Linked DNA regions of Chitinophaga varians. Each later gene encodes a partner of the first gene's protein in a complex. Links are inferred from orthologs where the notes say so. Each region holds a gene or a part of one and is shown on either strand. Other genes may lie near its edges. The genes, in order: uvrA and mfd.

What was found.
Region 2: the proteins of uvrA (region 1) and mfd are in contact, whole or in part, in a crystal structure (PDB 4DFC), measured with the Escherichia coli proteins. The link is inferred for Chitinophaga varians from one-to-one orthologs.

Annotation. Positions count from the first base shown.
Region 1 is NZ_JABAIA010000001.1:2,146,284-2,161,602, reverse strand. What follows is about bases 4,181-7,646. They hold uvrA (excinuclease ABC subunit UvrA), read right to left. Parts: upstream 7,261-7,646; coding sequence 4,381-7,260; downstream 4,181-4,380. Other genes in these bases: fabF (beta-ketoacyl-ACP synthase II), read right to left, coding at 7,397-7,646; HGH92_RS08730 (DUF6452 family protein), read right to left, coding at 4,181-4,355. Outside these bases: HGH92_RS08750 (alpha-2-macroglobulin family protein), read right to left, coding at 1-760; HGH92_RS08745 (ATP-binding cassette domain-containing protein), read right to left, coding at 900-2,390; HGH92_RS08740 (GNAT family N-acetyltransferase), read left to right, coding at 2,485-2,928; HGH92_RS08735 (DUF6048 family protein), read right to left, coding at 3,068-3,880; more of HGH92_RS08730, read right to left, coding at 3,843-4,180; more of fabF, read right to left, coding at 7,647-8,659; HGH92_RS08715 (RNA polymerase sigma factor), read left to right, coding at 8,994-9,554; HGH92_RS08710 (FecR family protein), read left to right, coding at 9,619-10,752; HGH92_RS08705 (TonB-dependent receptor), read left to right, coding at 10,963-14,550; HGH92_RS08700 (RagB/SusD family nutrient uptake outer membrane protein), read left to right, coding at 14,568-15,319. UniProt on the Escherichia coli protein: The UvrABC repair system catalyzes the recognition and processing of DNA lesions. UvrA is an ATPase and a DNA-binding protein. A damage recognition complex composed of 2 UvrA and 2 UvrB subunits scans DNA for abnormalities.
Region 2 is NZ_JABAIA010000001.1:2,385,332-2,400,929, forward strand. Bases 10,520-14,264 are described here. They hold mfd (transcription-repair coupling factor), read right to left. Parts: upstream 13,963-14,264; coding sequence 10,720-13,962; downstream 10,520-10,719. Other genes in these bases: HGH92_RS09690 (SIMPL domain-containing protein), read right to left, coding at 10,520-10,534; HGH92_RS09700 (ferredoxin--NADP reductase), read left to right, coding at 14,252-14,264. In the rest of the region: HGH92_RS09660 (hypothetical protein), read left to right, coding at 1-694; gyrB (DNA topoisomerase (ATP-hydrolyzing) subunit B), read left to right, coding at 818-2,797; HGH92_RS09670 (tetratricopeptide repeat protein), read right to left, coding at 2,875-4,092; HGH92_RS09675 (ATP-binding protein), read right to left, coding at 4,095-5,423; HGH92_RS09680 (hypothetical protein), read left to right, coding at 5,724-6,185; HGH92_RS09685 (carboxypeptidase regulatory-like domain-containing protein), read left to right, coding at 6,530-9,754; more of HGH92_RS09690, read right to left, coding at 9,824-10,519; more of HGH92_RS09700, read left to right, coding at 14,265-14,974; HGH92_RS09705 (hypothetical protein), read right to left, coding at 14,978-15,598. UniProt on the Escherichia coli protein: Couples transcription and DNA repair by recognizing RNA polymerase (RNAP) stalled at DNA lesions. Mediates ATP-dependent release of RNAP and its truncated transcript from the DNA, and recruitment of nucleotide excision repair machinery to the damaged site.

The DNA.
Region 1 (15,319 bases):
CAGACATCGCTTTTACGTCGAGCACTTTGAAATCGCCTACGGCGGGAACTTCCACTGTTTTTTTGCCACTGTTGTCCACTTTAAGGGCGGAGCCGTCCCAGCTGATTTCAAGGTTGCGGGCTATGTTGGCGCGTTCTATGTTCGCGATCGTGAATTTCGACGTACGGTCGGCAGCGTTATGCTGCCAGGTAACGGGCAGCGTTTTGCCGCCATAGCGTGCAGTGAGCAGTTTTTCGATAGACTGTGGGCTTTCCACATCGGCGGTATATACGGCGCCGGTATAGGTCATCTTGTCCAGTGTGGTATTGGTACTGGCTTTCAAACCTAACATGTCAATCGAGAAAGATGGTTTGATGACTTTGAACTCGAAATCGAAGGATTTCAGGTCAGAAGGCACGTCCATGATTTTGCCTAGTTTGAAATTGACCTGGTAGGTTTTACCTGGCTGCAGATTCTCATCGGGCCGGAATTCGATGGTGGTGGCGTCTACCCAATAAGACTTTCCTTTGATGGAAGGGGAAAAATCGAACACCTCTTTATCGAGTTGTTCATTCTGGGTATGCGTTACGTTTACCTGCCCTGCCAGTTGAACACGGATAGGGCTTTGTTTGGAGATAATACCGGCGGTATAGGCGTCAATATACTTCGCGAATCCGGGGTTCATCTCTTTTTTTGTGGTCCGGCAGCCGCTTATCAGCGACAATGCCACCAGGGAAACAAATAATGCTACTACAGCAAATAGCCGTTTTGTTGGGTGCATCAGGAATGGATTATGGTGATTAACGATTCCCGACGAAGATCGAACTATTTTTTTAATTTATGTATTGAAATATTTGGTTATTTGAAATACCGGCAAGGTTTTCAAATAACCAAACAGTCTTCTTTTTAGTAATTAAAAACTATATCATTTTGCCGTTGGCGAGACGCATAAACTTATCTACACAGTCAGGTAATTCTTCTTCATAATGCGTTACATAGATCAGCGTGACAGGCATATGGTCGCACAGCATCTCGATCACTTTTTTGAAGTGTTGTTTCTGTTGCTGGTCCAGGCCCTGGCATGGCTCGTCGAAGATCAGCAGGGGCGGATTTTTAACGAGGGCCCTGGCCAGCAGGCAAAGGCGCTGGGCGCTTTCAGGCACCTGTTTGAATGGAGATTGCTGATGTTCCTCGATCTCCAGTATTTCCATCCATGCTTTGGCGATATCGGCCTGTTCGGGAGTAGGTTGCCTGGTGTTACCGATAATATCGGAGAAGCCGGAGCATACCACGCGCAGACAGTTATCACGGGAAGTAAAGTACTGGTGCAGTTCCGGAGATACGAAGCCGGTTTTTTTCTTGATGTCCCAGATGCTCTCACCACTGCCGCGGCGGCGGTCAAACAACCATAGTTTGTTGGCATATGCCTGTGGATTGTCACCATTGATGAGGCTTAGCAGGGTGGATTTACCGGCGCCGTTATGCCCGAGCAGCGCCCATTTTTCATTCGGTTTTATTGTCCAGTTGATCTGGTCGAGGATCACGTTTTCCCCATATTTCACCCGGACGTCCTCCATGCGCACGATGGTTTCGAAGCGGGGTGGCTGATGCCGTTGCAGGATATCGGCTATTTTCTGTGCTTCCATGGCCGGTAGCGGCAGATCAGGCACTTCGGGCAATGGCAGCTGCACAAACTCACTGCGTGTATACTTGCCCGTGATAGCGCCGTTTTCCAGCGTCAGCACATGGGTAATGTGTTCCGGTATTTCAGTCGGCGTGGTGGCCAGCAGCACCGTTGTGCCATTGCGGATGATCTCATTGATCATTTCGGAAAAATCTTTCCGGGTTTGCACGTCCAGCCCGATGTAGGGATTGTCGAGCATAAGCAGCTGCGGTTTTTGCAGCAGTGCCCGCGCGATCATGACGCGGCGTGTTTCTCCGTTGGACAGCTTAATGAGCCTTTTTTCCATCAACGGCGCTATTTTCAGCGGTTTTACCAGGTCGGGCACTTCCGTAAGCCCGAGGTATTCGGTAACAGTGGGGGAATTGTCGGCGTCCATACTGTTGAACCGCTGCTGATAGTAGAAATCGGTGGTGGTATTGGAGAGGTTCCGGAAAGTATGGTGATGCCCTACCAGCGCTATCAGGTTGCGATAGTTGAAGTATGGGTCGGTAACGGTGTTTTCCTTTCTCCAGTCCTCATAAAAGTGATGGTGGATACCGCCGTTGATAACATTGAATTTACCGAGAATGGTATTGAGAAGGGCAGTCTTGCCGGAGCCACTGGGGCCTGTAATGGCCCATTGTTCGTGCTGTTGTATTTCCCAGTTGAGGGTGTTGAAAAGTGTTTTGTCGAGATATCTTACAGTGATATGTTCCAGTGAGAGGAAAGGGTGTTTTGTTTCTTCCATGATTTCCTGATTGGGCTAAGAGGCATTAATATCACTTATAAAAATAACAGGAATATTGAAAGCTTCCGTTATTTTTATGATAAACCGGCATACGATGAACTGGAAAATTAAAGCATTTGACGAGCTGACCGTACAGGAACTGTATGATGTGCTGCAATTACGCAGTGAGATATTTGTAGTAGAGCAGCATTGCGCTTATCAGGACCTGGACAATGCTGACCAGAAAGCGTTGCACCTCATGGGGCGTAACGAAGATGGCCGGTTGGTGGCATATACCCGGTTGTTTGCACCGGGGATCAAATATACGGAGGCTTCCATTGGAAGGGTGATCACGTCATCGCTGGTGAGAGGCTCCGGTGCGGGCCGCCTGCTGATGGAAAAATCCATTGCTGCGGTGGAAGAGGCATACGGGAAAGGACCGATTAAGATTGGCGCGCAACAATACCTGCACCGCTTTTATACATCACTGGGTTTTGAACAGACCAGCGATACGTATATGGAAGATGGTATACCGCACATCGAAATGGTGCGACCCTGAAAATCAATTACAAATTACAAATTACGAATTACGAATTACGAATTACGAATTGAGGGCTGCTTTACAAAACGGTTACTTACTAACCGTTCTATAGAACAGCCCTCAATTCGTAATTCGTAATTTGTAATTCGTAATTAATTTATTTTTTCTTCTTTTTGTTTTTATCGTTCGCCGGCAACTTTACATGTTGGGTTATCTTGTAGAGCGGGAACAGGTATGATACCGTGTACTGCATATCGAACACGGATTTTTTGGAGCCGCTGCCGAAGCCGGGAATGACCAGCGGTGTAAACTCATCAGACTTAACATTATTGATCATAATGCGTTCGTGCAGGCTCCAGCTCAGGAAGAAGTTTTTCAGCACTTCCGCTTTGAGTCCCAGCACCAGTTCCACCCAATGGGCATTGACGCTGGTTTTGGGTATGGAGCCGGTAAGGTCGTTGCCCCAGTAGCTGCTGGTGATCTTATAGGTGGGCACTTCGTAGGTGAGGTGTGAAAATCCGTACCGGATACCGCCGAAGAACATATTTTTCTCTGACGGGTACAGTCTTTTCATGAAGTTATAGTCTATCCCGAGGGTGATAAAGGCGCCGCTGCCCTTATAGGTGTAGTTAGCGTCACTGTAGGGCGTATTGGTATATCCTACTTCCGCCGCTGCGTACAGATCGCTGTTGAGGCGCAGGTCGGCCACGGCTGTCCCTTCCTTGCGGTAGGGATAGTAGATAGACGTCACGATGCGGCTCAGGTCCAGTCCCACGCGGAGGCCGCCCTGCATATGTACGACACTGTCCTTCACGGGTATAATGACCGTGGTGTCCTTCGCCGGTTTACGGGTAGTATCTGTTTTGGCAGCGGTTTTGGCGGCTGCCGGTTTGGCCGGTGTCTGTGCCTTTGCGGCGAGGCCAATCAGGATACTACTGATTAAAGAAAAACAAAGTAAGGTGCGTATCATTACTGCTGGTGACTGCCTTTGAGTTAATAACTACAGAATCGATGGTGTTTTTGGTAGCGATAACGGTATCCAGTGTAAAGGTGGTGCCGAATCCGCAGCCCGGGGATATAAATTTTTTAGTACGGGTGTACTTAAATTTAAGCGTGTCCGGTGTCAGGGTGGAATCTACCCGCAGAAAGAAGGTGCAGCTGTCCGATACGGGAGAAAAGGGCAGGAAGATTTCCTTCAGCGGTTTTATTTTGTAGATAGAGTCCCTGTTAACGCCATTATCGATGGCATACACGGTCACTTTGGGCATGATGGTGTCGCGCACGTTGTGCAGGATGGTATCGCCTACCCTGAGGAGGGAGTCACGCTGAAAACGCACGTGAAAATCCGCCCGGAGCGTTTGGTCGCACACCTTGGTTTCATTCTCACAGGCGAGCATGCCGATTAGCACGGAGCAGGTGAGTAATATCTGGTATAACGTTCTCATTACTTGATTTACGGTTGGCAAGATATTAAATTCCCAGCTCCTTTTTGAGGAATCGGGCGGTATGGCTGTCTTTACAGGTGCTCACCTGTTCGGGCGTACCGGTACAGAGGATAGTGCCGCCGCCGGCGCCGCCTTCGGGGCCGAGGTCCACAATGTGATCGGCCATCTTGATCACATCGAGGTTGTGTTCTATCACCAGTACGGTATTGCCGCGGTCCACCAGCTTGTTCAGCACTTTGAGCAACAGCACGATATCCTGGAAATGCAGTCCTGTAGTAGGCTCGTCGAGGATATAAATGGTTTTGCCGGTATCCTTTTTGGAAAGCTCCGTTGCCAGTTTTACCCGTTGCGCTTCGCCACCGGAGAGGGTTACGGCCGACTGGCCGAGGGTGATATAACCCAGGCCTACATCCTGCAGCGTTTTAATTTTGCGGTGTATCCATGGAACGGCCTGGAAGAATTCCACTGCTTCGTCTACCGTCATGTCCAGCACGTCGGAGATGGATTTGCCTTTGTAGCGTATCTCCAGTGTTTCACGGTTGTAACGGCGGCCGTTACATTTTTCGCAGTGCACATATACGTCCGGCAGGAAGTTCATTTCAATCACGCGCATGCCGCCGCCTTCACAAACGTCGCAGCGGCCTGTTTTCACGTTGAAAGAGAAACGGCCGGCATTGTACCCGCGGATTTTGGCTTCGGGCACAGAGGCAAAGAGGGTGCGGATATCGGTAAAGAAACCGCAGTAGGTGGCAGGGTTGCTGCGTGGTGTACGGCCAATGGGCGACTGGTCTATCTCGATCACTTTGTCGATATGCTCCAGGCCTTTGATGCTTTTATACGGCATGGGCACCGCTTTGGAATCGTAGGCGTGTTTGGAGAGTATCGGGTACAGTGTTTCGTTGATCAGGGTGGATTTGCCACTACCGGAAACGCCTGTCACGCAGATGAAAGTGCCGAGCGGCAGCTTCACGCTGACATTTTTCAGGTTGTTGCCGGTGGCGCCTTTCAGTTCAAGGCTGTTGCCGTTGCCTTTGCGGCGTTCGGCGGGTATTTCCATGGCACGTTTACCATTGAGGTAACCGGCGGTGGGCGTATTAAGTTTCAGTATCTGGTTGGGCGTGCCCTGTGCGATGATCTGGCCGCCGTGTTTTCCGGCGCCGGGACCGATGTCTACCAGGTGATCGGCATGCAGCATGATGTCTTTGTCATGTTCCACCACGATCACGGTGTTACCCATTTCGCGCAGGTTGCGGAGGGCGTCGATCAGTTGCATATTGTCGCGCTGGTGCAGGCCGATACTGGGCTCATCGAGGATATAGGTGATGCCCATCAGCTGGGAGCCTATCTGCGTGGCGAGGCGGATACGTTGTGATTCGCCACCGCTGAGCGTGCGCGTGGGCCTGTTGAGCGTCAGGTAGTTGAGGCCAACGTTGAGCAGGAACCCAAGGCGTTCCCGTATTTCTTTCAGGATGTCTTTGGCGATGGCGTTTTGTTTTTTCTCCAGCCGCTCTTCGATGTTCCGGAACCAGTTCAGCAGGTGGTCAAGGTCCATGTTGCCCAGTTCGGAAATATTTTTCTCATCTATTTTGAAGAAGAGGCTTTCCTTTTTGAGGCGGGTGCCGTTACATTCCGGGCAGGTGCTGAGGGCCATAAAACTTTCGGCCCAGGCGCGCACATGGTCGGAGCTGCTGTCATTGAAATAGCGGCGCACGGTATTTACCACTCCTTCAAATTCTGTGGAGTATTTGGTGGTGTCCGAACTTTCGTCGAAAGAGAGGTCTACTTCCAGCTTCCCGTTTTCATCGCCAAACAGCAGTACGTTACGGGCTTTGTCGGGAATAGCGGAGATAGGTCCGGTGAGGGAGAATTTATATTTTTTGGCCAGCTGCTGCACCTGTTTGTAGGTGAAGGTGTCCCTGGCTTCGCCCAGTGGTTTGAGGCCGCCGCTTTCGATGGAGGCGCTTTCATCGGGGATGATGGCGTCCATATCGATCTGGTAGATGGTGCCGAGCCCTTTACAGCGTGGGCAGGCGCCATAGGGCGAGTTAAAGGAGAAGGTGTTGGGCGATGGTTCCTCATAAGAGATGCCGGTATCTTCGCACATCAGTTGTTTGCTGTACTGGCTAACCTTGTTGGTATCATTGTCCATGACAAACAGCAGGCCTTTGCCCATGGTAAGGGCTTTCTGCACGCTCTGGCTGATGCGGGTGCGGGCATCGTCCTGCACCTGTACACGGTCTATCACCAGTTCGATGTCGTGGATTTTGTAGCGGTCCACCTGCATTCTTTCTTTCAGGTCGAGTATTTCGCCGTCTACCCTTACTTTGAGATAGCCCTGTTTACGTACCTGTTCAAACAGTTCCCGGTAGTGTCCTTTACGGCCGCGCACCATGGGTGCGAGGATGACGAGTTTCTTTTTAGGATAGTGTTTGAAGATATGTTCGAGTATCTCTTCTTCCGAGAAGCGCGTCATGCGCTTGTTGGTATTGTAGGAGTATGCTTGTCCTGCGCGGGCGAAGAGCAGTCGCAGAAAGTCATAGATTTCTGTGATGGTGCCTACCGTTGAGCGCGGGTTTTTATTCGTCGTTTTTTGTTCTATGGAGATAACGGGAGACAGACCGGTGATTTTGTCCACATCGGGTCTTTCCATGTCGCCGATAAACTGGCGGGCATAAGCGGAAAAACTTTCCATGTATCGGCGTTGTCCTTCAGCGTAAATAGTATCAAAAGCCAGGGAGGATTTTCCACTTCCGCTGATGCCGGTGATGACAACCAGCTTATTTTTGGGCAACTGCAGGTCGAGGTTTTTCAGGTTATGCTCCCGTGCGCCAAATACTTCAATCTGGTCATCTGCCGTGATTTCCGGAGCGGGGGCAGCGGTTACATTCTCTTTTTTCTTTGCCATAATATTAAACTACTAAGCTACGCCATAATTACGAATAACGGATTACGAATTCCGAAATGAAGGGGGCATAAAAAAGAGCAGCGAAGACCTTTTTGGGAAGATCTTCGCTGACAGCTATTTTCGGGCAGTTACCTGCTTATTTGGTATATTTTTTAAATACCACGATGGCGTTGTGGCCTCCGAATCCGAAGGTATTGCTCATAGCGATATTTACCGGACGGCTTTGTGCTTTGCCGAGGGTGAGGTTCAGGTTGGTCGGGATGCCTTCGCCCAGCACGGTAGTGTTGATGGTTGGCGGCACGATATCTTCCTGGGTGGCCTTGATACAGGCAATCGCCTCGATAGCGCCGGCAGCGCCCAGCAGGTGGCCTGTCATGGATTTGGTGGCGCTGATGTTAACTTTTTCAACGTGTTCGCCGAAGGCGGTCACGATGGCTTTCAGTTCGCTCACATCGCCTACCGGAGTGGAGGTGGTGTGGGAGTTGATGTAGTCAACGTCGGCGGTGGTGATACCAGCGTCTTCCAGTGCCTGTTCCATGCCCAGTCTGGCGCCGAGGCCTTCGGGGTGGGTGGCGGTGAGGTGGTAGGCGTCGCAGGTCATGGCGCCGCCGATCATTTCACCATAGATGGTAGCACCTCTGGCGATCGCGTGTTCATATTCTTCGAGGACGATGGCGCCGGCGCCTTCACCCATCACGAAGCCGTCACGTTCTGTATCGAACGGGCGGGAAGCATGTTGCGGGTCTTCGTTGCGGGTAGACAGCGCTTTGAGGGCGTTAAAGCCGGCGATGCCTGCGCGGGTTACCGGTGCTTCGGAACCGCCGGTAACGATCACATTGGCCTTACCAAGGCGGATATAGTTGAAAGCGTCTACGAGAGCGCTGGTAGAAGAGGCGCAGGCAGACACGGTGCAGAAGTTGATGCCCATGAAACCGTATTTCATGGCAATCTGTCCTGCCGCGATATCACAAATCAGTTTGGGAATAAAGAACGGGTTGAACTTAGGCACAAAGTTGGCCTGTGTAAATTCAACGATCTGTTCCTCGAACGTGAGCATGCCGCCGTTACCGGAAGCCCAGATCACGCCTATTTTAGTTTTGTCAATGCCTTCCTTGTTGAGACCTGCGTCTGCTACCGCTTCATGTGCAGCTGCCATGGCGTACTGCGTGAAGTTGTCCATCTTGCGGGCTTCCTTTTTGTCCATATATTTTTCCACATCAAAACCTTTGACTTCACAGGCAAATTTGGTTTTGAACTCTGTGGTGTCAAATTTAGTGATGGGACCGGCGCCGCTTACGCCTGCCTTCAGATTGCTCCAAAAAGTATTTACATCATTCCCGATAGGTGTTAGTGCTCCCAAGCCGGTAACCACAACCCTTTTCAGTGTAACAGTACGCATATTTTTTACTTTAATAAAAAAAGTTAGAGCGCAAATTTAGTTACTTATTGTTATAGATAAGCATATTCATTAAGATTATATGACATAACTTTCTCTTTTTAGGGGGAAGGTCAATGTGGTGGCGGATTTAAGGGCCTGGGGAAGGGTGTCCGGAAAAACGCGACTGTTATAAAGTGTTAACTTTCCCGCCCGGGCAACGGGAAAAAGACCGGTCGGCCAGTCTTCACCAGGGCATTTCGCATCCCGCCCCGCTTTAGCGAAAGATTTTGTGATAAATATATGAAAGGACGAAAATAATCTCTAATATCGCATATACTACTTGTACAATAGAGGAATGACTGGTCAACCAAATACAGATACCTTATGGATGGAGCGTCTGCGGGAGGATGATGAAACCGCATTTGCCGAAATTTACGGGACCTATCGCGAAAAATTGCTGGCAGTGGCCTTTAACAGGCTGTCAGACATCCAGGCGGCGGAAGATATTGTACAGGATGTATTTGTCAGCCTGTGGAACCAACGGCATAACCACCAGATCAGCAACGCCGGCGCCTACCTGGCCACGGCCGTAAAATACAAAGTGCTGGACCGCTTCCGTCGTGAACAACTGTTGCGCCAATACCAGGAAGTATACCAAACCACGATACCGGTCAGTGTGCCGGAACCCGACACGGCGCTCCAGCAGAAACATATCCTGCAGCTGCTGCAGCAGGAAGTGAACAAGCTCCCCGAAAAATGCCAGTTAATATTCCGCTACAGCCGTGAACAGGGCATGCCGGTAAAAGAAATCGCCCAGGTCCTCAATATCTCCAGCAAAACGGTGGAAAACCAGCTTACAAAGGCTTTGCGTCAGCTTAAGGGAAGCATCCGGCATATATTTTCCATTTTTTTTTAATTTTTTTTCGGACAGCGTAGGGGATTCGTTCCGGTTGTTCGACTAATGACTGTAATTATCCGTTATGAAAGAAAACCAGGATCTGTTAAGCGCTGTCGAAAAATATTTGCGGGGAGAAGCCTCCCCGGAAGAATGCGCGCTGGTAAATCAGTGGTATCACTCTTTCGATGACGGGCAGGTGGAGGTAACACCGGAAGAAGGCTTCAGCAAGGAAGAAATTTTCAGCAGAATGGACGCAAAGTTGGCAGCGCTGATGCAGCCGGCCCCTACCCGCGGTAAAATATTGCCGCTGTGGCTGAAACGCACCGCCGTTGCGGCCGGTATCGCGCTGGTGCTGGGCGCCGGGCTGTGGTCCCTTTCCGGCCGTAAAAATACACGTCTTGCTGCCGGAGGGGCGGCAACGAAAACTTCCGCGCCTGTGCTGCCGGGAAGCAACAAAGCCATACTGCTGCTGGATGATGGCAGCGCCATAACGCTGAACGACAGCACCCGGCAAACAGTAGGCGCCGCACGGGTACAAGGGGAAGCGCTGGTATATGACCAGGCCGGCAATCAGGAAGATATGAAATACAATACCCTGAAGACCCCGCAGGGCGGCCAGTTTGCGGTAGTGCTGCCAGATGGCAGTAAAGTGTGGCTCAATGCGGCCAGTTCATTGAAATACCCCGTGAGCTTTAACAGCCGGCACCGGACAGTGGAATTGACAGGGGAAGCCTATTTCGACATCACGCCGGATAAAAACAAACCTTTCACTGTCCGGGTCAATAACATGGAAGTACAGGTACTGGGCACCTCCTTTAATGTGACGGCCTATCCCGAAGAGAAAAACATCAAAACAACCCTGATAACCGGAGCGGTAAACGTAAACGCCGGCAATTCAACCAAACATCTGTTGCCAGGGCAACAGGCCGTATGGGACGATGCGCGGCAGTTCGCCATCACCAATGCGGACATCAATTCCGTGCTGGCCTGGAAAAATGGGAAATTCGAGTTTGCGGGAGAGGAAGTGGGAGTAGCCTTAAGGCAGCTGGCCAGATGGTATGACCTGGAACTGCAATTTGAAGCAGGGGTGCCGGACGAACATCTTACGGCGTCTTTTCCCAGAAATACCAGCCTGGACAATATTATCAGGATGCTGGAGCTGAGCGGTGTTCACTGTAAGCTGGATAATCGCAGGCTCACTGTTCATCATCAATAATCATCGTCTAAATCTAAATCATATAAATCTAAGTCTAGTCTAAATCGAAAAAAATCCAATCTAAATCGAAGTAAAAATCTAAGTCGAAAAAAGCAATCAGAACAATGAACATTTCATCTTAAAGCCAGATGTAACATCTGCGTTATGGTCTTCTGTTGTCCATAACTAAACTATTCCGGTACCAATAACCTTTACCAAACACTGTGATGTATGAGTAATCCTCAGTACAAGGGGGCTTCGTATGCCCCCGGGTTCCACTTCTTTAAAACCATCCGGGTCATTAAGCTGACAGCTTTTCTGTTGGTGTTGATCTCCCTGCAGGCAATCGCTTCAGCCTATGCCCAGACATTAACATTACATCAGCGCAATGCGGCGCTGGCCGATATCTTCAAAAGTATTACCCAACAAACCGGATACAGTTTTATGTACCGGAATGAAATGCTGGCCCGGGCACAGCGTGTAACCATCTCTGTTACCGATGTGGACCTGAAAGCGGCATTGGATATCTGCTTCCATGGGCAACCACTTACTTATTCCATTGTGGATAAAGTGATTGTGGTAGATGCCAAAAAAGAAAAGACACTGCTGGCTGCACCACAGGAAGACCTGCGCGGACGCGTGGTAAACGACAAAGGAGAGAGCCTGCCGGGAGCTTCCATTGTATTAAAAGGTACTGCCAAACGGGTGGTGACAGACGAGAAAGGTGAATTCCTCATTAAAGATGCGGACGCCGCCAATGCCGTCCTGGTAGTGGACTACATCGGCTTTGAAAGACAGGAGATCAATTTGCAGGGGCGTACAACCGTTACCGTTACCCTGAAACAAAAGAACGCTGACCTGGTGGATGTGGTAGTGGTAGGATACGCCACCCAGAAAAGAGTAAACCTCACCGGGGCCGTTGCCACGGTGACCAGCAAAAGCCTGGAAAACAGACCGGTCACCAATGTGTCCAGCGCATTGGCCGGCCTCAGCCCCGGTTTGCAGGTGCGCCAGAGCTCCGGTAAGCCCGGCTCCGACGGCGCCACCATCCGGGTACGTGGCGTAGGCACGCTCAACAACAGCGATCCGCTGGTAGTGATCGACGGTATCATCGGCAGCATGGACGCAGTTAACCCCACCGATATTGAAAGTATTTCCGTACTGAAAGACGCTGCCTCGTCCTCTATATATGGTACGTTGGCAGCCAACGGCGTAATCCTCATTACCACCAAAAAAGGCAACCGTAATCGTACTACCGTTACGTATAGCGGTACCCTGTCTTCCATTCAGCCGGCCAATATGCCGAAGTTCGTGAATGACTATGTGCGTTATATGAAACTGTATAACGAAAGCGCCCGCAACCTCGGCCAGTCAGAGCTGTTCAAACAACAAACCATCGATACCTGGGTGAATGCCAACGCTCATCCCGATGACCTGAATGCTGCAGGGATACCTAACTCAGTAGTATATGCCAATACCGACTGGGCCAACACCGTTTTTAAACACAGCATTCTGCAACAGCATAATATATCCGTTTCCGGTGGCAGCGAAAAATCCACTTTCCTCGTGTCCGGCGGCTTTCAGAACAACCCCGGCACCATGGAACATACCGAGGCTAAACGCTACCAGATACGCCTGAACCTCGACAGTAAAATCAACCGGTATATTACCGTCGGTACTCAGACATTTGCCTCCCAGGAACTTTTCGGCATGGGAAATACAGACAATGCCTTTAACTACCTCCGCCAGACAACGCCCGGCGTTCCGGCGAGATATGAAGGCAAATACGGCTTCCCTACCGCTATAGAAGAATCCCAGACAGCCAATAACATCCTGCTGTACCTGAACAACGTTGCCGGCAAAAATGTGCAGAACCGTTTTAACTCCACCGTGTATGCCAACCTCTCCCTGTTGCGCGGACTGACATTTGAAACCAAATTCAACTATCAGACACGGTTCCGGGACATGCAATACCACGACGTACCTTTTGCCAAATGGGACCTGGCCAACAACGTAGCCAGGCAACCGGCCGCCACGCCCGACCAGCTCACGACCAGCGTAGAGCATAACAAAGACTTTACCACCACGTTTGACAACGTATTACGTTACCATACACAGTTTAAGGGCGGGCACGATTTTGCCGCCCTGGCAGGTTATAACCAGACCTACTACTATTATAACCGCGATTTTACCAGCAGGAAAGGCCTGGTATCGGAAGAAGTCACAAACATCAATGTGGCCGGTAACACCAACAACGTATTTGACGGAACAGAATATGATAATGCGCTCCGCAGCTGGTTTGGCCGTTTAAATTATGCCTACCGTGATAAATACCTGTTTGAAGCTAATCTCCGGTATGATGGTTCTTCCCGCTTTGCACCTGCCTCCCGCTGGGGTTACTACCCCTCTTTTTCAGCAGGCTGGCGCCTGACAGAGGAATCATTCCTGAAAGAATCACTGCGCAATTTCCAACAGTTGAAACTGCGCGGCTCCTGGGGTAAATTAGGCAACAACGGCGGCGGCGACAGGTCCCAGGGCAACTATGACTACCAGACCCTTTATAACCCGGTGTATTATTCTTATAACAACACCGCAGTGAATGCCCTGGCAGTCACCAAATTCGGAAACCCCGGCCTGCTCTGGGAAGCTACAGCCATCGCGGATATCGGACTGGACGCAACCCTGCTGAACAATGCACTGAATATCTCCGTAGACTATTACAGCAAAACGACCGACGGCATCATTACCACGCCGCCGATACCGCTGACTGTAGGCAATGCCGCGCCTCCTACCGTTAATACGGCCACTGTTTCCAATAAAGGGATTGAAGTAGTAGCCAGCTATAACCGCAAATTTGGCGAAGTGGACATTACCGTCGGCGGTAACTTCTCCTATAATAAAAACGTGATCACCAGCTACCGCGGCGCCTTCCAGGAAGGTTATACCACCGACGCCGGCGGTAACAAAGTATGGTCGTCCAATATCGGGAAAGTAGCTGCCAACAACGGTAACAGGTACCGCGTGGAAGGCCATCAGATCGATGAATATTATCTCCAGAAACTGTATCAGGGCAATGGCAGCCACTTCAATGCCGATGGCAGCGTGAATATTAATGGCGGCCCCAAAGACGGCATGATCCGCACGCCGCAGGATATGGACTGGCTGAAAGCCATGATGGCCGCAGGTTACACTTTCCTGCCTGCACAGGGCGTGGACAAGGGAAAAATCTGGTACGGTGATTTCATCTACGCAGATACTAACGGTGATGGTATTTATGGCAATAACTACGACAGGACCTTTTCCGGTTCCAGCGGTACGCCTAAATACAACTATGGCTTTAATATCAGCGCCTCCTGGAAAGGGCTCTATCTTAATATGATATGGGCCGGCAGCGCAGGACTTCAGTACTACTACAATGACCGCGGATACCTGAGCTCCGTTACGTCTAATGGTAATGCCATCGGACTGGATGTTGCCAACGATCACTATTATTATAATGATGCCAACCCATCTGATCCTGCCAATAATATCAATGGTAAATATCCCCGCCTGAAACTCAATACAGATCCGCAGAATAGCCAGGACAACTATTTCTACCTCTACAATGCGTCTTATCTGAAACTGAAGAACCTGCAGATCGGCTACCAGATTCCGGAACGCCTCACCAAACGGGCTGCCATCAGCCGCGCGGTAGTATATGTAAGCGGGGAGAACCTGCTGACCATCACCCGGTATCCCGGCCTTGACCCTGAAATTGGCGCCAGTGTAGGGTATCCGACCATGAAACAGTATGCATTGGGTCTTAATGTTACATTCTAGGTTCTAAAAATTAACGTATGAAAAAGTTCAGAATATTAATATACGGTACCGCACTGCTGTCATTAGCCGCCTGTAAGAAAAACCTGCTGGACACCGTGTCCTATACGCAGGAAAGTGACGCCCAGATGTGGACCACAGACAATCTCACCGATCAGGGCATGGCCGGCGTATATGCTGCCCTCCGATTGAATATCGACCAGGGTAGTGCTTCAGGTAATGAATTATACCAGTTCGACCGTTACGGTGTTGGCGGCATGGTGCGTGATGCGGACGCGTTACAGGTAGGTACCATCACACCCAGCAATGGGATGTTCAGCAGCAACTGGAAACAGTTCTACGACGGTATTCAGCGTGCTAACAATGCTATTTTCAATATACCGTTGAAATCCCCTTCAGCAGCGGACAAAAAGGCTAAATACATAGCAGAGTCCAAATTCCTGCGCGCTTATTTTTATTCCCGTCTGAACCAGCTGTGGCATGGCGTACCGGTGTATCTCACGCCATTTACTGCGGACGATGCGACAAAAGGCCGTGAAACAGAAGACAGCGTTTGGAAAGTAGTGGTAAATGATCTGACGGACTGTATCAACGAGCCTAATTTGCCGCTTAAATATGGAAAAGGCAATGCGAGTTATGGCCATATCACCAAAGGCGCTGCCTATGCCCTGAGAGGTAAAGCATACCTGTATACCCGCAACTGGGCTGCTGCCGCGGCCGATTTCGCCAAAGTACAGGAAGCGGGGTACACGCTCTTTACGGGTGATTATAA
Region 2 (15,598 bases), 240 kb from region 1 along the record:
TAAACTGGGGCAGTTCCCCAACCAGGTGCTGCAAAAGCTGCATCTGCCCATAAAAATCGATACCCTTACCGGCAACAATGTGGAACTGCAATATGCCGAGTTAAGCCCTGTTTCCAGGCACGTGGGCCAGATCAACTTTAATCATGTCCATGCCAGGCTGACTAACATCACCAATATTGACTCCATGGTGGCCCGGAATAAGCATTGTATGGCCGATTTTGACGCTATTTTCATGCAAAGCGGCAAGCTGAGGGCCCATTTTGACTTTACGCTCAACAATCCGGCGGGCCAGTTCGCCGTGTCCGGACAGTTGAAAAATATGAACGGCAAGGAACTGAACAGTGTAACCCGGCCCCTGGGCATGATAGAGATACGGTCGTGCAACATCCGGGACCTGAATTTCAATATCCGGGGTGACGAGCGCAAAGCCGCCGGCAGCGTTACCATGTTGTATGACAACCTGAAAATAGCCATCCTGAAGCAGGACAAGGACCATAAAAACTACAGCCGTAAAGGGTTGATGAGTTTTGTGGCAAATGTGATGGTCATAAAAGACGGTAATCCCCTCCCGGGGGAGAAGGTCCGGGTGGCCAATGTGACCCATGTACGGGATGTTCAGAAGTCATTTTTTAACCTGGTGTGGAAAACATTATTTACCGGGGTGAAGGAGACCGCCGGGGCCGGAAAATTATAGGGGCAAAAAAGTGGTGTCCATCCCTCTCAAAAACAGCTATTCTTTTATGGAAATCAGGCGTTTTTTTCGTATTTTTGCATGATTGTCTACCGATTTTGTTTCTAAACGATTTTACACCAACATATGAGCGAAGAATTAGTGCAAGCAACCAGCCCCAGCAACGGATATGATGCGGGGAGTATTCAGGTATTGGAAGGACTGGAAGCGGTGCGCAAGCGTCCGGCCATGTATATTGGCGACATTGGCATCAAAGGACTTCACCACCTGGTATATGAGGTAGTTGATAACTCCATCGACGAGGCCCTGGCTGGCTACTGCAAAAATATCGAAGTAACGATCTGCGAGGATAACTCTATCCGGGTAAAGGATGACGGCCGTGGTATCCCCACCGGCATTCACCCCAAAGAAGGACGTTCCGCCCTGGAAGTGGTAATGACCGTGCTCCATGCCGGCGGTAAATTTGATAAAAACACCTATAAAGTGTCCGGCGGTCTGCACGGGGTGGGTGTCAGCTGCGTGAACGCACTGAGCAGCCGCCTGCATGTGACCGTACAAACTGAAGGTAAGCTGTTTGAACAGGAATACCACCGCGGTATCCCCCAATATGCTGTACGGGAAATCGGCGTAAGCGAAACTACCGGTACTACTGTACACTTCCAACCGGATGACGAAATATTCAAGGAAACGACCTACAACCGGGAAATCCTGGCCGGCCGTTTAAGGGAACTGGCTTACCTGAACCGTAAGATCCGTATCGTTCTGTCTGACGAACGTGAAAAAGACGAAGAAGGCAACATCTTCACTGAAACTTTCTATAGCGAAGGCGGTATCCTCGAATTTATCCAGATGCTGGATAAAAACGGTCGCCGTGCGCCGCTGCTGCCTGAGCCCATCTACGTAGAAGCCCACGACGCGGAATCCAACGTAGCCGTGGAAGTGGCTCTGGTATATAACGAAGCCTTCAGTGAGAATATCTTCTCCTACGTTAATAATATCAACACCATTGAAGGCGGTACGCACGTGGCCGGTTTCCGCCGCGCCATCACCCGTGTGTTTAAAGCCTATGGCGATAAAAACAAACTGTTTGAGAAATCAAAAGTGGAAGTGACTGGTGACGACTTCCGTGAAGGCCTCAGCGCTATCATCAGCGTAAAAGTGCCGGAACCACAGTTTGAAGGCCAGACCAAAACCAAACTCGGCAACTCCGATGTGATGGGCGTGGTGGACAGCTCCGTAGCTGCCGTACTGGATGCCTTCCTCGAAGAACATCCACGCGAAGCCAAACTGGTGATCAATAAGGTGGTGCTGGCAGCACAGGCCCGCGAAGCGGCCCGTAAAGCCCGCCAGCTGGTGCAACGTAAAAGCGTGATGACCGGCAGCGGCCTTCCAGGCAAACTGGCAGACTGCTCCGACAATGACCCTATGAAGTGCGAACTGTTCCTCGTCGAAGGTGACTCGGCGGGTGGTACTGCCAAACAAGGCCGTAACCGTAACTTCCAGGCCATCCTGCCGCTCCGTGGTAAAATCCTCAACGTGGAAAAAGCCATGGAACACAAGATCTACGAAGACAATGAGATCAAGAATATCTTCACTGCCCTGGGCGTAACCATCGGCACCGAAGAAGACGATAAAGCGCTGAACCTGTCCAAACTCCGCTATCACAAGCTGATCATCATGACGGATGCGGACGTGGACGGTAGCCACATCGCCACCCTGATCCTCACCTTCGTATTCCGTTACATGAAAGCCATGGTGGAACAGGGTTATGTATACATAGCACAACCACCGTTGTACCTCGTTAAAAAAGGCAAGGAACAAATCTACGCCTGGACAGAGGAGCAGCGTAAAGCCGCTACCATTCAACTGGCCGCCGGTGGTAAAGAAGACAGCGTAAACATCCAGCGTTATAAAGGTCTTGGTGAGATGAACGCAGAACAGCTGTGGGACACTACCATGGACCCGGAAAAACGTACGCTGAAGCAGGTGACCATCGAAAGCGCCGCTGAAGCAGACCGCGTATTCAGCATGCTGATGGGCGACGAAGTACCGCCGCGCAGAGCATTCATCGAATCACACGCGAAATACGCGAAAATCGACGCATAAGTTCATTATCAGTATAAAAAGAGAACGCCCATTGATACTATTATCAATGGGCGTTCTCTTTTTATATATTATTATGGCTATTCCCTGGAGATAATATAGTTGGCCAGCAACTGATACAGGAACACACCGATCAGCATAACGGCCACGAATATATTAGCATAATCGTTGGTGATAAATGCGAAGGTGATGCCCAACAGCCCTATAACCGCCAATACCAGGGTATAAATACGGAAGATTTTTTTGTTCTTTTTTGACTCCGGCGCATACATGCTGGAAACCGGCAACAGCAATACACCGGAACAGATAGCGACAGCCAGCAAGCCGGGAATGGCCGTGATCCAGTAGGCAGCTGCAGCCAACAACGCCACCAGCAGCAGGCAGCCTACCATGGTGGAAACCCTGATCTGCTGCGGTGTTAACGCGTAACGACCGTAAGGGTTCAGCCGCAGGAACAGGTTACTCACCGGTACTATCAGCCATGTGGACAATGCCGCCAGTGCCAGCAACACATATAACGGAAAGAACACTTTGCTGGCGATCTGTGTGAAAATAAAGATGCCGACAATGATCAGCCACTGCATGCCCGCCTTTTGCCTTCCCATAAAAAAAGCATAGTTCAGGAACTGGCGGTACAGCCAGTAACGGGCTTTCATTGCCTGTACCATGCCGCTCTTGGCCCATTGCTGGTTGGGGTCCAGTTTCAGCGATTCCCTGAAATGTTCCAGGGCTTTCCGGTGATCGCCGGCCTCCAGCCATTTCCAGCCGAGATTAGCATGGGTATAGGCATTTTCCGGATTATGTTCCAGCGCTTCGTGCAAATTGGAAAATGCCTCCTCTTTTTTGCCCAGGTTAAACAGCGCATTGGACCGCAGGTTGAGACACACCAGGTTCTCCGGGTCTATGGCCAGTCCTTCCTGTGCTTTTTGCAGGGCGCCCTGGTAGTCCTTTTTAAACAGCAGTATCTGGCTCCACATGCCGAAGTAATCAGCCTGGTAGGGATGAATGGCGACCGCCTCACTGATAGCCAGCAACGCTTCGTTGTACTGGTTTTTATTAAGTGCCAGCCGTGCTTTCAGGTACAGGAACCGGTCGTCGTCCGGAGCAAAGCTCAGCGCATTGTTGACTACCTGTTCCCCCTCTTCTGTCTTGCCCATTTCGAGGTAACAGATAGCCAGCAGGAAAAGGGCGTCGATGTCATTGGCGCTGGTGCTGAGATGTTGTTTCAGGGTGGTCAGCGCATCCTGGTAACGCCCTTGTTGCAGCAGTAACTGGGCACGCTGAATGAGTACAGCCATAGTTATTTCTTTATATCCAGGTATTTCAGCACATCGTCATACAGGCCGGCCTCGTTGGAATACAAGGCATAGTTGCGGGCAGTGTTGAACCATTCCCGTGTGGTAGCCTTATGTGTTTTGATGGCTTTCACCAGTTCTTTTTGTGATATAGGTTGTGGCACTCCTTTCTGTAATGCTTCGAGGAGCTTGTCTTCCACGGCGAGGTCCACGATCGCCTTCAGGTCGGCGCCGGAATAGCCGGCCGTTGCTTTCGCGAGGGCTTTATAATCCACGTCCGATACGGGTTTGTTGCGCAGTTGCAGCTTCAGGATGGATTCGCGGCCATCTGTATCGGGTGGCGCCACAAAGATGATGCGGTCAAACCGGCCGGGGCGGCGGAAAGCCGGGTCGAGGCTCCAGGGCGCATTGGTAGCGCCGATGATCAGCACATTTTCATTGTTTGCCGCGATACCGTCCATCTCTGCCAGGAACTGATTGATCAGGTGACTGGCACCGCTGTTGCGCATAGAAGTGCGGTTAGCGCCGAGCGCGTCCACTTCATCGAAGAAAAGCACGCAGGGTTTGCGTTGGCGGGCCAGTTCGAAGAGCGCATGCAGGTTCTTTTCACTGTTGCCGATCCACATGTCCAGAACATCGTGTATGCCTACGTTGATGAATTCCGCCTGTATTTGTCCGGCTGTGGCTTTGGCCAGATAAGTTTTACCGCAGCCCGGAGGGCCGTACAGCAAGATACCGCCGCCTGCTTTTTTGCCATAGGCTTTATAGAGGTCGGGGAATTGCAGCGGTTTGATGATTTTCAGGTCTATTTCCTGCTTTTCTCTTTCCATGCCGCCTACGTCGGAGAAGTTCATATCCGGTTTCTCCAGCGTGAAGACTTTATCCGGATCTTCCATAGAGTCGTCTTCCTCGTAGGAGGTGGCCGGCTGTTGTTGCGGCAGGCGGAACTGGGCATCGAGGGCTTCGTCGCGGAAGCCGGGATTGAGCTGCAACAGATGCTGATAAATCTCCTTTGCCGACTGGAGGGAGTTTTCCTTTACCAGTATGCGGCAGTGGAGCAGGAGCGCATCGAAATGGTCCGGCTCATGATGTTCCAGTTGTTCCAGTACAACTATAGCGGCAGAATATTTTTGCTGATGATAAAAGGTACGGGCCAGTCCGAGCTGGGCGGCGGTATGGTCCGGCGACAGTTCCAGCACTTTACGGTACTGTTCTTCTGCCTGCACATATTCATAATCCTGTAACAGCACCTGGGCCAGATGTAAGCGCAACGGCACATTCTCCGGTGAAAACTGCACGGCTTCCTGTAATTGTTTGACTACTTCCGATGACATAATGTGCTTTTAATAATGATAAATCCCGAGCAGTAATAATACGGAATTACCCTACAAAAATATTGTTAATATTGACTTTGCCGCCTTCCTTCCCACTGCCTGCACTCTATTTATTTATTAACATTTTATTTAATTTAATTTTTATTACATATATTGCACCTGAATTTATCCCTATGCCCGTATATTAACCGGTACACCTATTCCAACTTGAATGGCTGGCGGCAGCATTTCTGCCGGCCAATTCCCCGGTTTTCCTTATGCAGCGGCACAAATACAGGACAGCATTAAATAACAAAACATATGCGTTTGAAAATCTTCGTATGGGCCGTTGTCGCGATTATTACAGGAGCAGGACTTGCTGGCTGTTCCAAAAAGAAAGAAGCAACGCCTGAGGGCACTTTCACTTTCCGGGTAGGGGATGTTACCTACCATTCCAACTCTACACAGGGTTATATTTCCGATACCGTTATTGCCGGCAAAAAGACGCTGATAATAGATGGTGTCACCAACAATTTCACCAAACATATGGAACTGATGATCACTTTCCCCAATGGCCTTCAGGCCGGACAGTATGATCAAAGCGCTGGTGAAATGACGCTGATGGATATTCAGCAAAAAGAAGAGGGCTACATTACCAAAGCCATCTCCATCAAACTTGAAAGCATTAATAGTAAACAAGCGGAGGGTACCTTCTCCGGCACTTTAATTAGTGGTGAAATAGAAAAACCTTTAACGGACGGGACTTTCAAAGTCTATTTTTAAGCAGAAACCGTTTAAAAAAACAAGAGAAACCCTGTCTTTTGAGGCGGGGTTTTTTCGTAGATAACAGGCACAGGAATACGTTATTTTCGTATAGTCATATGGGTTGTCTTAACAAAATTATTGTTTAAGAACTGTTAAACAATTTTGTCCTGACACCTACTTTGTTGATTGTTAACATTGTTTTCATACAAATTCTTAAACCTGATATTTAATTACCTTAATTGCAGATTAACAAGGTTATTTTAAGATCATTTTAAGTAGTCCTTAACAATTTGGTAATGATGAGTTAACATTCTGGTTGCTTTGGAGTAGTTGTTTTGCACCTGTAAATACTTACAGGCTTTATGAAATCATTTGTCACGCTTTTAGCGAGCATTCTGGTCGTTTTATGTTTTAACAACACACAAGCGCAGATCACCACCTCTATCATCTCAGGTAAAGTAGCCGATCCTGCTGGTCAGGCTATCCCCGGTGTAACAGTGGTAGTATTAAACACCGCCACCGGCACTAAAAACGGTACACAGACCAACAGCGACGGTCGTTATATTGTACCCAACCTTAATCCGGGCGGTCCTTATACTATTACCGTTTCTTTCATCGGTTATAAAAAAGAAGTAAAAGAAAATGTGAACCTGGCACTGGGTACTATCAACTTCAACTTTAAATTACAGGAAGAATCCACCGCGCTGAGCGAAATCGTGGTTACCGGCAACACCGGCAGCAAAACCGGCGGCACCAAAATAGGACAGGAGCAGATCAAAAGCATCCCCAGCCTGAGCCGCAGCCTGCAAGACCTCACTAAAGTAACGCCACAGAGCAATAACAACTCATTCCTCGGTACCAACTACCGTTATAATAACGTGACTGTAGACGGCGCGATCAACAACGACGCGATCGGCTTCAGCCCTTCCCTTGGCGGTCAGAGCTCTACAAGCGGTCAGCCAGGCAGCAGCACCCGTACCAACCCCGTGTCTCTCGATGCGATCCAGGACGTACAGGTATTACTGGCTCCCTTCGACGTAAAAGTTGGTAACTTCCTCGGTGGTAGCGTGAACGCTGTTACCCGCAGCGGTACCAATGAAGTACACGGTTCCATCTACGGTTATGGCCGTAACGCCTCTATGATTGGTAAAAACAACGCCGGCGACGGTTCCAAACTGCCCAGCGACTTCCATGAATACCAGGCAGGCGCCCGTGTAGGTTTCCCTATCATCAAAAACAAATTGTTCTTCTTCACCAACGAAGAAATCACCCGTCGTGTAGACCCGGTGATCCTCGCCGCAGGTTCTGCTGATGGCGGTGGCATCCTCACTGAAAAAGACGCTGCTGACATCACCGCTGTAATGAAATCCTATGGCGTGGATATCGGAACTGCCGGTAACACCAGCATCTACTCCAATTCCAACAAATTCTTCAACAGACTGGACTGGCACATCAACGACAAACATCACCTGTCTCTCCGTAACAATACCATCACCTCCGAAGCTACCAACCTGGAACGTGACCAACAGAACTTCCGTTTCAAAGGCATCGACTTCAAACAGGTGAACAACCAGTCTTCTACTGTTGCTGAACTGAAAAGCAACTTCAACAGCTCCCTCTCCAACAGCCTGATCCTGGGTTACTCCAGCGTTCATGACTACAGAGACCCGCTGTCTGATCCTGCTACTCCGCAGATCCAGATCAAAGGCCGTACCGCCGGTTCCACCATCTTCCTCGGTACTGACCGTGAAGCCAGTATCTTCAACATGAAACAAAAAACCTTTGAAGTAACTGATAACGTAACCATCTTCAAAGGCAACCATACCATCACTGTAGGCACCCACAACGAGTTTTACAACATCACTTATGGTTTCGTAAACTCCTGGAACGGTCGTATCGACTACAACAGCGTTGACTCTTTCCTCGCTAACATGCCTACCCGCGTACGTGGCAACTATAACTACGCCAACAACTCCCGCGATAACATCATGGCCAATCCTCCGGCACAGTTCAAAGTGAACCTGCTGAGCCTGTACGGTCAGGATGAAATCCAGCTGACTGATCGCTTCAAAATCACTCCGGGTATCCGTTTAGACTATACCGGTATCCCGAACAAACAGCCTTTGAGCGACAAAACCACCAAAGCGCCTGTTGATGCAAACTACGGTAACACCTATACGTACACCAAACCTCAGGATATCAGAAACAACTTCCTGAACAATGTGCAGATCTCTCCGCGCTTAGGTTTCAACTATGATATCAAAGGTGACAACAGCCTTGTACTGCGCGGTGGTACTGGTCTCTTCACCGGCCGTATTCCTTTCGCATGGTTAGGTTATGCTTACTACAACAACGGTGTAACTTATGGTGCATACGACCAGCGTTCTACCAAACCTTTCGTAAACGGCCCGATCCCTGCAGCAAAACCTTCTGCCAACGGTATCGCCGACTTCGCAGCTCAGAACGGTGCTAAAGTAAACGATGCTTCCGGTGCTACCCAGGTGGACCTGATCGACAATAACTTCAAAATGCCTCAGGTATGGAGAAGCAGCCTCGCGCTGGAATACAACACCCGTGACCAGTGGAAATTCAGCATCGAAGGTATCTATACCAAAGTTATCAAAGACCTGATGTTCCAACAGATCAACCTGGTCGACAATCCCACCTACTATGCATATGATGTGAATAAACAACAGCCTATCTGGTCTGGTGCCAAAATCAATCCGTTATATACGAATGCTTACCTGTTGTCCAACACCGATCAGGGTTACCGCTACAGCATCACTGCCCAGGTGTCCAAATCCTTCCCGTTTGGCCTGAGCTTTATGGCAGCCTACACTTACGGACAAGCTAAAGACATCACCAACGGCATCCGTAACTCCATGGAGTCTAACTGGCAGCTGAACCAGGCGCTGAACCCGAACAATCCGGCACTGGCTTACTCCAACTTCGACATTCGCAACCGTATCGTAGCTACTGTTGGTTATAAACACGGCTGGGATGCCAAAAACAAATGGGTTTCCAACTTCTCCCTGTTCTTTAACACTTCTTCCGGTTTACCTTATACATATGGTTTCGTAAACGCTACCGTACAGGGAACTCCTCAGCAGGTGAGCCTTGCTTACATCCCGAAAGATGTAGCAGAAGCAACCAACTTCTTTGCTGATGTTAACGGCAAAACGGCTGTTCAACAAGCAACTGAGTTCATGAACTACATCAACGCTGACAAATACCTGAGCGGTCGCAAAGGCCAGTTCACAGAGCGTAACGGTGGCCGCACACCATGGAACACACAGGCTGACTTCCGCTTTAGCCAGGATTTCAACTTCAAAGCCGGTAAAACCATGCACACCCTCACCCTCACTTACGATATCGTGAACGTGACCAACCTGATCAACAAAGACTGGGGTATTCAGTACTTCTCACCGAACACCTTCAATTCCATGGCCAGCGTAGGTGCTACACCAACAGGAAAAGTAGTAAACAACTACCCTGTTCTGAAACTGGAAAATCCGGGATCTCCTTACTCCAAAGACTTCTTTGGTTCCCGTCACCAGATGCAGCTGGGCCTGAGATACAGCTTCTAAGTTCAGATAACAACATAAAAAAAGCCGCAGGAATTAACTCCTGCGGCTTTTTCATTTTTATGATGTAGGTTATTTGATGGTAAATACTGTTCTTACTTCAGCGCGAACTTTGATGGATTTGAAATCAATTTCAGGAGCGCCACCACCTACTGCATCAGCAGATTTGAACATTGCGTTGGACATGATCTGCGGACGGTAATCAGTATAGTTATCGGTGCTGATTTCCTGTACTTCGAGGATACCGTCGATGCTGTTACCGATAGCTGCCAGCATATATTCCGCTTTCTCTTTAGCCGCTTTTATGGCTTTGATTTTTACTTCCTTACGGTACTGGTCCATTTTGCTGGAAGTATAAGAAGCGATGCGGGTGCTTTCCACACCTTCCGCGTCTATAGCGCCCAGGATATCGTTGATTTTATCCAGTCTGGTCAGTTTCAGGCGATATTGCTTGCGGGTCATAAATTCAACCGGATCTTTTTTCTTACGCAGGAAGAACTCGTTGTTAAAGCCGTTCACGTTTTCGATGGTGAGGGTTTCTTTAGGTAATCCAGCATCAGCGATGGCTTTCACCAGTTGTTTTTCCAGGGTGGTGATGTCCACTTTTGTTTTCCCTTTTAAATATTCTCTCAGGGCGATGTCCAGGTTTAACTCATCAGGTGTGATTTCTATTTCAGCAGAACCAGTTACTTCAATTTTCTTTACCTGTTTATTGTCAGCCTGTTGGGCAAAAGTGCTCAGAGCGAAGAATAATCCGGCGGCTAATAACATTACCTTTTTCATGTGTCTTTGTTTTTCTTATTTAAAAAAATTGTTTTCGATGTTTATTACACCCTCATGATGCAGTACAAAACCGTGTTTCCACAAAAGCAGGGGAAAAAATTTTTCAACGGCATCATATAGTCGAATTAAATCATTCGTTTCATATTATGAATGAAACGATTATGCAATAAAAAAGTTACAGAAAATTATTTGCGGCTGTCGGTTATGCCTTTGAGGAAAGCATAGAGATCGTTCATATTACGGATACGGTTTACCACCAGCATAAAGTTTTTGCCTACCTGTTTAAGTTTGGCGTTGTTGGTACGGGTTTGTATATACGTTAATATATGGTTGAACGTAGGTGATTCAAAATAGGGGGAGTCGGGGTTATTGATAAAGTAGCAGCGGAGGTTTTCTTCTTTGAGCATCATTTTCTCGAAGCCCAGCTGAATAGCCATCCAGCGGCAGCGTATCATGGTGAGCAGGTCTTTTACTGGGTCGGGCATGGGGCCGAAGCGGTCTGTCAGTTCATGTTCAAACTGTTGTAACCTGCCATCGTCTGTGGTGTTGTCCAGTTCCTGGTATAGGTTCAGACGTTCCTGGATACTTTCTATATAAGTATCCGGGATCAGTATTTCGAGGTCAGTATCGATTGTACAGTCATTGACGAAGTCTTTTTTCTCTTCCAGTTGTTCTTTAAAGAGATCGCGGAATTCGTTTTGTTTCAGTTCGCGGATAGCTTCGTCCAGGATCTTCTGGTACATATCGAAGCCTATTTCCGCCATGAAACCGCTTTGTTCGCCACCGAGCAGGTTACCAGCGCCACGGATGTCGAGGTCGCGCATAGCGATCTGGAAGCCGCTGCCCAGCTCACTGTGCTGTTCAAGGGTTTGCAGGCGCTTACGGCTGTCGGCCGTGAGTGTGCTCATGGGAGGCGCCAGCAGGTAACAGAAAGCCTTCTTGTTACTGCGTCCTACACGGCCACGGAGCTGGTGCAGATCGCTCAGCCCGAAGTGGTGCGCATTATTGATGATAATGGTATTGGCATTGGGGATGTCCACGCCGCTTTCCACGATATTGGTACATACCAGCACATCGTATTTGCGGTCAATGAAATCGAGAATGACTTCTTCCAGCTGATGGCCTTCGAGCTGGCCATGGGCCGTAGCAATTGCCAGATCAGGGCAAAGGCCCTGTATCAGTGAAGACATTTCCGCCAGGCCTTTTACGCGGTTATGCACAAAGTACACCTGCCCGCCTCTTTCCGTTTCATAATAAATGGCGTCGCGGATAGCATCCTGATTGAAGACCTGTACTTCCGTTTCAATAGGCTGCCGGTTAGGCGGCGGCGTATTGATAATGGAAAGGTCACGGGCACCCATCAACGAAAACTGCAACGTTCTTGGTATAGGCGTTGCCGTTAGGGTGAGGGTATCCACGTTATGTTTCAGCTGTTTCAGTTTTTCTTTGGCAGATACGCCGAATTTCTGTTCTTCATCCACCACCAGCACGCCCAGGTCCTTAAACTTCACGTCTTTGCTCAACAGGGCGTGTGTACCAATGATGATGTCGATCTTGCCTTCCTCCAGCTTTTTAAGCGTTTCTTTTTTCTCTTTGGAAGATTTGAACCTGTTAAGATAGTCCACCGTGCAGGGGAAATCTTTCAGGCGCTCGGAGAACGTTTTATAGTGCTGGAACGCGAGGATGGTAGTAGGCACCAGTACGGCAGCCTGTTTCCCGTCCACGATGGATTTGAAAGCGGCGCGGATAGCGACTTCTGTTTTACCGAAGCCTACGTCGCCACATACGAGACGGTCCATGGGGGCGGGGCCTTCCATGTCCCTTTTCACATCGGCGGTAGCTTTACTTTGGTCCGGCGTATCTTCATACAGGAAGGAGGCTTCCAGTTCTGTTTGCAGATAGGTGTCCGGTGCGTGTGCAAAACCCTGCTGGGCTTTACGCACGGCGTATAGTTTGATCAGGTCTTTGGCTATGTCCTTGACCTGTGTTTTGGCTTTTTCTTTCAGCTTGTCCCACGCGTCGCTGCCGAGTTTGTTGACTCTCGGCTCCACGCCCTCTTTGCCGGTGTATTTGCTGATTTTGTGCAGGGAGTTGATATTTACATACAACAGGTCGTTGTTTTTGTAAATGATGCGGATAGCTTCCTGCATTTTGCCACCGGATTCGATCTTTTGCAAACCGCTGTACACGCCCACGCCATGGTCGATGTGTGTTACGTAATCGCCGGGTTGCAGCTCCCGCAAGGTTTTCATGGTAATCGCCTTGTTTTTGTTGTAGGCTTGTTTTACCCTTGATTTGTGAAAACGCTGGAAGATCTGGTGGTCCGTGTAACAGGCAAGTTTCAGGGAATGATCAATGAACCCGTGGCTGATGGCCACCGGTATGGGGAAGAAGACAAAGTCTGCCTTCAGGTCTTCGAAGATACTGCGCAAACGTTCGAGCTGGCGCGGGTTATCAGCGAATATAAAGAGAGAATATTTGTTGTTGTTATGTTGCGCGAGGTCTTTGATCAGGAGATCGAACTGTCTGTTGAAGACGGGCTGTTCCTGTGTATCAAAGGCGATGGTCGTTGATGCTATGCCTTTCTCCGTGAGGTATTCTTTATTACCGAAAACCACGGTCGTTTTCTCTAGCAGCTGTTCCATGAGGGGAGCGGCTTTTACGAAGTCATCGCTGCTGAGCGCCATGTCTTCGTCATCGTTCACCTTCACTTTCTGACCGGTCAGCAGCCAGTCATCGAGCCGTTGTTCCATCTGTTCCACCACGCCCTGGATGTAAGCAGGGTCTTTCATCCATACTACGGTATTGGCGGGCAGGAATTCCACGAGTGACGTTTTCAGATGGTCTACCGTGTGGGTGTCCATATTAGCGATGAGCGTCACCTGTGTCAGCTTGCGTTCGCTAAGCTGTGATTCCGGGTCAAACAGGCGGATAGAGTCGATATCTTCCCCAAACAGTTCAATACGGTACGGCTTTTCGTTGCCGAAAGAATAGATATCCAGGATACCACCTCTCAGGGCATACTGGCCTGGCTCATATACAAAGTCGGTATGTTCAAACCCCCAGCCTATCAGCTTCTCCAGCAGCGGGTCCACTTTCAGCACGTCTCCTACTTTCAGCTGCACCATATTGGAGCTGAAGGCCTTGCTGCCGGCCACTTTCTCCCAGAGTGCTTCGGGATAGGTGACCAGTACTTTTTTACGGATACTGTCTCCGGAAAATTTCATCAGCGCTTCCGTACGCAACATACTGTGGCTGCTGTTGAACTCCTGGAACTGTCCGGTTTTTTTAAAGGAATCGGGGAAATAGAAAATATCCAGCGCTTGGCTGAGTTCTTCCAGATCGTTCTGGAAATAGGCTGCCTCCTCTTTATCATTCAGAATAAAGAGATGGTTCGCTTCTGCATTGGCCCAGACTGATACTGCCACAAAATTTATTGCACTCCCACTCAGGGAAGAAAGCTGAAAGTATTGTGGGGCGGGTGTTTGAATCCCCTTCACCAGCGTCTGCAGGCGGGCATCACGTTGAAATAATTGTAATACAGCCTGTAAATTCATGAAGGTTGCAAAGATACGAACATTTGTTTATTTGGTTATTTAGAGATTTAATTATTTGTTTTTCGTAACAGCAAAAGAGCCAATGGCACACTGGCCAAATATTCAAATGATAAAATTCAAAATGTTTTGTTATATTCAGTGACACCAAATTCCTTTTTCCATGCAGGAGATCTGGTATACAGGCATCGTCACCCGGCTGTTAGATGAAACACCCAATACAAGGCGTTTCTGGATACGTATACCAGAGCTGGAACGATTTGATTTCAAGCCAGGGCAGTTTGTCACCCTGGACCTTCCCATTCATGAAAAGAAAAACAAGCGCTGGCGCAGTTATTCCATTGCATCCCATCCGGACGGCACCAATGAATTTGAACTGGTGATCGTGCTGCTGGAGGGAGGTGTTGGCAGCACCTATCTTTTCAATGAGATCAAAGAGGGGAGCACCTTACAGGTAAGAGGCCCGCTGGGCATGTTCACCCTGCCGGCAGACATGGAAAAAGACCTGTTCCTGATCTGCACCGGTACTGGCATAGCGCCGTTCCGTTCCATGGTGCATCATATACAGCTGCATCAGCTGCCACATCCCAATATCCATCTGATTTTTGGCTGCCGGTACGAACAGGACCTGCTGTACGCTGATGAAATGCGGCAGCTGGACAAGGACATGCCACGCTTTCATTACATCCCCACGCTGAGCCGCCAGGAAGACTGGGCCGGCAAAAAAGGCTACGTACACAGCATCTACGAGGAAATCCTCGCCGGCGACAAACGGCCCGCCAACTTCTACCTTTGCGGCTGGAAAGCCATGATAGATGAGGCACGGCAGCGCATCACCGCTATGGGGTACGACCGCCATGACATACATCTTGAGCTGTACGGATAAAGCTTAGAAACAATAGCCGAAACCTGTGTCCATATTAGGGGTTACCTGATTGGAAGAAAACATCAGCATAGCTCCTATCCTGAATATAAAATGTTTATTGATAAAATGCCGCCGGCCTCCGATTGACAACCACCCCAGAATAGTGCGATCCGAAGCCCCTTCTTCAAACCAAAGCGAGTCGCCAAACATGTAAGTCATACCACCACCCACTTCCAGGCAGTTCCTGTCCGGATCAGGCAGGGCGAACACATAATTAATACCTCCAAAGAGAGTGGGGCGGTCGGGAACGGAAAAGCCGTGTGTAATTGTACTGTCCCGGATTGTTCTTCCCGCCGGGACACGTTTATGAGAGTACCATGTTTCCTCATAACGAGGCACGATACCGGCGCCTACGCGCATTCCCCAACCAGTTCTTTTTCCATTAAAACGCGTATCATAGTTAACGCCAATACCGCAGGCAGGCCCGAACAGCGTGCCATACACGACATGCGGCCATTTCTTAGGCAAATAAACCGGTTGTTCTTTGCGGGGGCGGGAATGAAGGGTGGAGTCCCGGGGCGTGTTTTGGGCAGAAAGGGAAATACTGCAAAACAAAAGGGCCACAGTCGTTACAGTTCGTATATG